DNA from 2 places in the Lysinibacillus sp. PWR01 genome. Region 2 is predicted to be linked to the other one. Evidence: predicted binding sites of a transcription regulator. Region 2 holds the regulator's gene; the other holds the start of a gene.

Region 1 (3,423 bases), on a different contig from region 2:
CTTTTTTATCTTTTAATTCATCAAGAGATTTGATTTTTGAATCTTCTTTCACAACAATTAATAATTGAGACTCATAGTATGGTTCTGTGAAATCAAATGATTCTTTACGCTCTTCAGTAATTGTGATTCCTGAAGCTCCGATATTTGTTTCACCATTTTTAATTGTTTGGAAAACTGGTTCCCACCCGATATTATTCCACTCAACTTCAAAGTCCATTTCATCTGCAATAGCTTGTAAAATATCGACATCAATCCCTACAATTTTCCCTGAATCGTCAACAGATTCAAATGGTGCAAAAGTGGCCTCAGTACCAACTTTGTATACTTTCTTGCCATCTCCGCCGTCTTCTGAAGGTGTACTACCAGAAGAAGCATCATCTTTTGTACCACATCCTGCAAGTGCTAATGTTAATGCTGCGATAATCATCAGTAACATCCAACCTGTTTTTTTCATTGTATTTCCCCCTAGTTCGATAATTTTCCAAAATACGTATTATTTTTCGCAATTCGGAAATGTTAGACTATTAGGTCAATTATATTAACAATATAGTATTTAGACAACAACTTTTCGCATAAAACTAAATATTTTTTCATATAAATTTATAATTAATTCATATAATTTGAAAAAACATGTATAAATCACAAGAAATTAAACCTAAAACTAATATATATACAATGAGAACCATGCCAAATTTCGATAAATTTAGGCAAAAAAAAAGAATCCCCTCAGATAGGATTCTTTTTTTTCGACTATTGCTAGTCTCACGTACAGTATGTTCACTAAAAAATAATTTGGAGTTATTGCTTTTTTGAAGGTTTGAAAGGAATAAATAGGGGAATAATGCCAACTAGGACAGTATTCACGTTATTCTTCCTCTCGATCTCCAGTAAGCAGGCTGCTAAACTACTTATTAGGAGATGAGCTATTACAGTATATCAATTCATCAGTAAAATGGCGCCCTCGGAGGGAATCGAACCCCCAGTGCAAGAACCGGAATCTTACGTGTTATCCATTACACCACGAGGGCAAAAGACACAAAAAAAAAGTACTCACTCTAGGCTTACGAAAAGCATGATGTAGATAACCCTCATTTGAAGCATACCTGCAAAATAGTGTCCTGTACTTTAAACTTATAACCTTAATTATTATACAAGCCCATCCTATATAATTCAACCATAGAATGCAAAAACAATTTATTTTTTTTAATTTCACTTTAGCAGGGTTAATATTTGACCTTCCCTGACTATAATGTGTATGATAAGGATACAGCTGAAATACAAAGGAAATTTTCAGTAAAGGTATTCGAATTTAGCTTTTTAAGGAGGATTTAACATGAATTTAATTCCTACAGTTATTGAACAAACAAGTCGTGGTGAGCGTGCATATGACATTTATTCACGTCTACTTAAAGACCGTATTATCCTTTTAGGAAGTGCCATTGATGACAATGTTGCTAACTCCATTGTCGCTCAGCTTCTTTTCCTACAAGCAGAAGATCCAGATAAAGATATCTCACTTTACATTAACTCACCTGGCGGATCCATTACGGCTGGTATGGCTATTTATGACACAATGCAAATTATTAAACCACAGGTACAAACAATTTGTATTGGGATGGCTGCATCAATGGGTGCTTTCCTACTTGCAGCTGGTGAACCTGGTAAACGTTTTGCTCTACCAAATGCTGAAGTAATGATTCACCAACCACTAGGTGGTGCACAAGGTCAAGCGACAGAAATTGAAATTGCTGCTAAACGTATTTTATTCTTACGTGAAAAACTAAATGGCATTTTATCTGAACGCACAGGTCAACCACTTGAAGTCATTGCAAGAGACACAGATCGTGATAACTTCATGACTGCTGAACGTGCAAAAGAATATGGCTTAATTGACCACATTATGCATCGTAGCGATAATAAATAAAAAATAAAAGGCATCACAGATTTGCTCTGTGATGCCTTTTGTGTTCAATGAATGTTAATCTTCATTTTCAATAATTGTTGCCAATGCTGTAACCGCTTGCTCAGCATCGTTACCTTCACTACTTAAAGTAACTTCCGTACCTTTAGCAACAGCTAAGCTCATGACACCCATAATGGATTTGGCATTTACTTTTTTCTCATCTTTTTCTAGAAAGATATCAGCACTAAAACGATTTGCTTCCTGCACAAATAGTGCTGCTTGTCTAGCTTGTAGTCCTAATTTTAATTTAACCTGGACTCTTCTCTCAATCATTCTCAAAACTCCCCTTCACTACCGTTCATCTATTAGTTTTATCTTACCTCACTTACTAGCAAAAGAACAATAAGCGATTAGCATGACATTCATACCTGAAAAGTATGATAACTTAACCACCTATTTTTTCACCGCGCCTTAATGCATCAGCAATCTCATCAATTTTTCTCAATCGATGGTTGACACCTGATTTACTAACCGTTCCACTAGATACCATTTCACCAAGCTCTTTTAATGTCACATCTTGGTATTCTACACGGAGACGTGCTATTTCACGAAGCTTCTCTGGTAGTTGATCAAGACCAATTGAATTTTCAATAAATCGAATATTCTCTACCTGCCGTAATGCTGCACCAATGGTTTTATTTAGGTTGGCTGTTTCACAGTTTACAATACGGTTGACACTATTGCGCATGTCTCGCAATATGCGAACATCTTCAAATTTCATCATAGCCTGATGTGCACCAACAATATTAAGGAAATCCGAAATTTTTTCTGCTTCCTTTAAGTAAGTCACAAAACCTTTTTTACGTTCGATTGTTTTGGCATTGAGTTCAAATTCATTCATCAAATCCATTAATGCTTCACCATGCTCTTTATATAAAGAATACACCTCTAAATGATAAGCTGATGTTTCTGGATTATTGACAGAACCTCCTGCTAAAAATGCACCTCTTAAATAAGCTCTTTTTTGGCCACTCTTTTGAATGAGCTTTCTTGAGATCGTATGGTTAAATTGAAAGTCGTCTGAGATGATTTCTAAATCAATTAACAGCTCACGCGCACCTTCTCTTACACGGCATATATACACATTATTTTTTTTCAGTCGCATTTTCTTACGAACCAGTAATTCCACATTGTACGGATACAATTTTTTCATAATCGTATATAGTCTTCTGGCAATTGCAGCGTTTTCGGTTTGCACGTCTAAGCTTAGTTGTTTATTTGCAAAGGATAATGAACCATTCATACGAATTAGGGCAGAAACTTCTGCTTTCATACAATGATTGTCCGCTTCTATTTGTGTTAACTCTTTTTTTGTTTCAGAAGCAAAAGACATATCACGCCCCCCTTTCAATCCTGATTTCTATGTATATGTTCATCTTACCATATACAATAAAGCCATTATGTTTCTATTATTGGTCCTCTTACTTTTTGATGGTAAATATCAGCATAATCTACCAGCC
Region 2 (3,423 bases):
GCCGCCTTCACGTATAAGCCCTAATAGTATATGCTCTGTACCGATAGATTCGTGCTTCCAACGAATAGCCTCTTCCTGAGCAAGCTGTAATACTTTTTGCGCGCGTTGTGTAAAACGATTAAACATCATATAAATCCTCTCCTTTTTCCCCATTTATAGGCTTATTCGCATATTCTTGAGATAATGTCTCGCGAAGCATTTCCGCTCGTACACGATCTCGTTCAGCAGGTGGCAGTACCTCACCTGCATAGTGCTGTAAAAAACCTGGTTGCATACAAACAACACATTCATTTAAGGTTGTTTCTTGTATACCATCAATCATCTGTAAATCTACTCCTAGACGAACATTAGATAGGCAAGTCGCGGCTTCCTCACTTGTCAAAATTCTCGCATGTGTAAGGGTGCCTAAAGCTCGATATACTCTATCTTCTAGAGCAAGCTCCGCCTTTTCCATTAATTTACCTCTTGCATGTCGTTCTTTTTGAATAATCTTTTCAGCGACACTTTGTATGTCTGCTAAAATATCTTCCTCTGTCTTTCCAAGTGTAATTTGGTTAGACACTTGATAAACATTCCCTAAATTTTCGCTTCCTTCACCATATATACCTCTTACAGTCATTCCTAAGCGTGTCATGGCATTTATAATTTGATTCATTTGCCCCGTTAGTGTTAGAGCGGGTAAATGCATCATGACGGACGCTCGTAGACCCGTACCAATATTCGTTGGACAACTTGTTAAATAACCAAAAGTATCTCGAAAAGCATACGGTAATACTTTCTCTAGGATACGATCAATCTTATTTGCTTGTTCATAGGCACTTTGAAGTTGAAAACTTGCTGTCATACATTGAATGCGTAAATGATCCTCTTCATTCACCATAATGCTAACGGATTCATCTTCAGAAAGTAGTATAGAGCCCACTTGCTCTTTTTTAGCCAGCTGCGGACTAATCAAATGCTTTTCTACAAGAATTTGACGCTGTAAAGGCGTTAAATCCTTTATAGCAAAATAAGCATAATCATTTTGAAGCGTTGGGCTATCGCTTACAGCATGTGTAACGGCCTGTTCCACCTGCAATGCCTCATTCTCTGAAAAGGCTAATGGAAAACGATACCCATCTAAATTTCGAGCAAGGCGTATCCGTGTGCTAATGACAATATCTGAGTAATCATCTTTGATATGCATCCAGGTTGGCGTCGCACGCTCTAAAAATGATTCAATCATCATGACACATCACCACCTTCAAATTGTAGATGTTTTTCTAGCTCTTTAACTTCATCACGTAGCTTCGCCGCTTCTTCAAATTGTTCTTCCTCTACGGCGGACTTCATACGCTTGCGGATATCCTCTATTTGCTTTTTAATAACATACACATTGCTGCGAGCACCAGGCATTTTACCAATGTGTTGTGGACCTGCCTGAATGCGATTAAAAAGCTTCGGCAAATGTTCACTAAATGTGTCATAACAGCTTGGGCACCCGAATTTTCCCTCTTTTAAAAATTGCTTATACGAAAATCCACATTGTGGGCATGTTTGCTGTTGTGGTTGTACCTGTTGTTTTTCCCCCACCTTTTGCCATGTAGGAGAGCCAAACCAGTTAGACAATAACTGTTGAATAGATACTGGCTCTTGTTTAAACTCTGCATGAAATGGATGGAATTGTGAGGCGCAGACGTCACAATAATGGTGCTCCACCTTTTGCCCACTTTGAACTTGTGTTACTGTAACTGTTGCATTACGTTGTTTACAATGTTCGCATATCATTTCCATCACCTCACTATTTTTGCTGTTCATATTTAATTGTTGTCAGCATTGCTCGCAATATTTTTGATCGAATGACATCTCTTAATGGGAGATGCAAGTCGATCGTGGAGCGATCAATTGCTGCTAACATTAATTTCGCTTCTCGCTTTGAAATTACCTGCTCATCAATCAGTCGATAAACCAAATCTTCTGCCATCGTTTGTGATGCCCCACCTTCAATTTGCCTGAGAACATCGTCGATTAAATCAATCTGTGAATTCGCGCGGACACGTAAAATTCGAATGTATCCACCACCACCACGTTTGCTCTCAACAAGGTAACCCCGCTCGGCAGTAAATCTTGTATTAATGACATAATTTATTTGTGATGGTACACATTGAAATTTATCAGCGATTTCACTACGTTTAATTTCAATATGCCCTTCTCCACCTAATTCAAGTACTTGCTTTAAGTAACCTTCTATGATGTCTGATATATTACGCATTTTAGGAATACACCTCGCTTGCTTCACTGACTTTGACTATCTTTGACTTTCTTTGAGTATATTATACAAAACGCTTGAAAAAAATTGCAATGATTTCGCCCATAGAAAAGTGGAAAGTCTTGAAAATACCTTTTTAAGCGCCGAAAATAACACCTTTTCGATCATTTGTGTACGGTTTTATAATTTCCTCATATACCTAATGTACCCTTATTAGTCATAGAAAAAACGCAAGCATATGCAACTAGCATATACTTGCGTCTATGAAAATTATACCCAACGACCAACAATTGGATAACGCCAAGGCTCATCAGACAATGCTTTTACGATACCGATAATCGGTACAACAAATAGCATAATGCCGAAAATGATTAAAAATGGTAAGCCAATAAGGACGAAGCTTAAAACAACAGAGATAGCAATTAAAACGCCCATGACAATTTGGAATAGCAATGCTTGAATAGAAATTGCCTTAACTTCCTCATCCGAACTAATTAAAAAGAAAATAATGGGCACTAACCATGGCGCAAAAAATGCACTTGCGTGTATGATTACTTTAGACCATTTAGTCTCCATATATATCAACCCTTTCTTTGAACATTATCTATGTTTTATGTACTACTATTTACGGAACTATACCCGCAATAGTTTCACATTAAAAAGGATTTTTTAAAAATTTTTTGAGAGGCTGTGATGAGAGATGGAATTTAACAACACATTAGCAAATGAATATGAAAAGGGAATTCGCCGTACGTTGCCCAGTTATGATGCCATGCTGCGTTTAATACAAACCTTTTATCATTCAAAACTTCCAGAAAATGCTAACATGTTAGTTGTGGGTGCAGGGAGTGGCAATGAAATTTTACAGCTTGCAGAAGGAAGACCACACTGGTCATTCACGGGCATTGATCCATCAGAATCCATGCTTAACATAGCTAAAGAGCGTTTGCTCGCTCTACCTAATAATATGTCATTCCATCAGGCTACAATACTCGATGCTCCGCTGCCCTCCACACAGTATGATGCAGCAAGCTGTATTCTCGTCTTGCATTTTATTCGGGATGATGAAGAAAAGCTGGTGACATTAAAAGAAATAGCAAAATATTTAAAACCTGGAGCACCATTTGTCCTTGTTGCAAAGTATGGTCAGCAAGGCTCTTTAGAAACAGAGCTAC

What was found. Region 2 encodes CtsR, which represses protease genes until heat stress. Its sites were predicted from a motif close to ATGGTCAATAAAGGTCAAACA; they were not measured.
Region 1: clpP (ATP-dependent Clp endopeptidase proteolytic subunit ClpP) is a predicted target of CtsR. The motif match lies at 1,228-1,248, and genes of this name have one in related genera.

The regions. Positions count from the first base shown of each region.
Region 1 is NZ_JBHERJ010000075.1:18,263-21,685, forward strand. Features, by position in the region: gene ACEVFT_RS16705 (basic amino acid ABC transporter substrate-binding protein) at 1-454, opposite strand, end outside; tRNA gene ACEVFT_RS16710 (tRNA-Arg) at 954-1,028, opposite strand; gene clpP (ATP-dependent Clp endopeptidase proteolytic subunit ClpP) at 1,334-1,924, shown strand; gene ACEVFT_RS16720 (HPr family phosphocarrier protein) at 1,979-2,236, opposite strand; gene whiA (DNA-binding protein WhiA) at 2,349-3,296, opposite strand; gene ACEVFT_RS16730 (gluconeogenesis factor YvcK family protein) at 3,362-3,423, opposite strand, start outside.
Region 2 is NZ_JBHERJ010000100.1:20,520-23,942, reverse strand. Features, by position in the region: gene ACEVFT_RS23845 (ATP-dependent Clp protease ATP-binding subunit) at 1-129, opposite strand, end outside; gene mcsB (protein-arginine kinase McsB) at 119-1,228, opposite strand; gene ACEVFT_RS23835 (UvrB/UvrC motif-containing protein) at 1,225-1,767, opposite strand; gene ACEVFT_RS23830 (CtsR family transcriptional regulator) at 1,781-2,251, opposite strand; gene ACEVFT_RS23825 (DUF4870 domain-containing protein) at 2,519-2,824, opposite strand; gene ACEVFT_RS23820 (class I SAM-dependent methyltransferase) at 2,949-3,423, shown strand, end outside.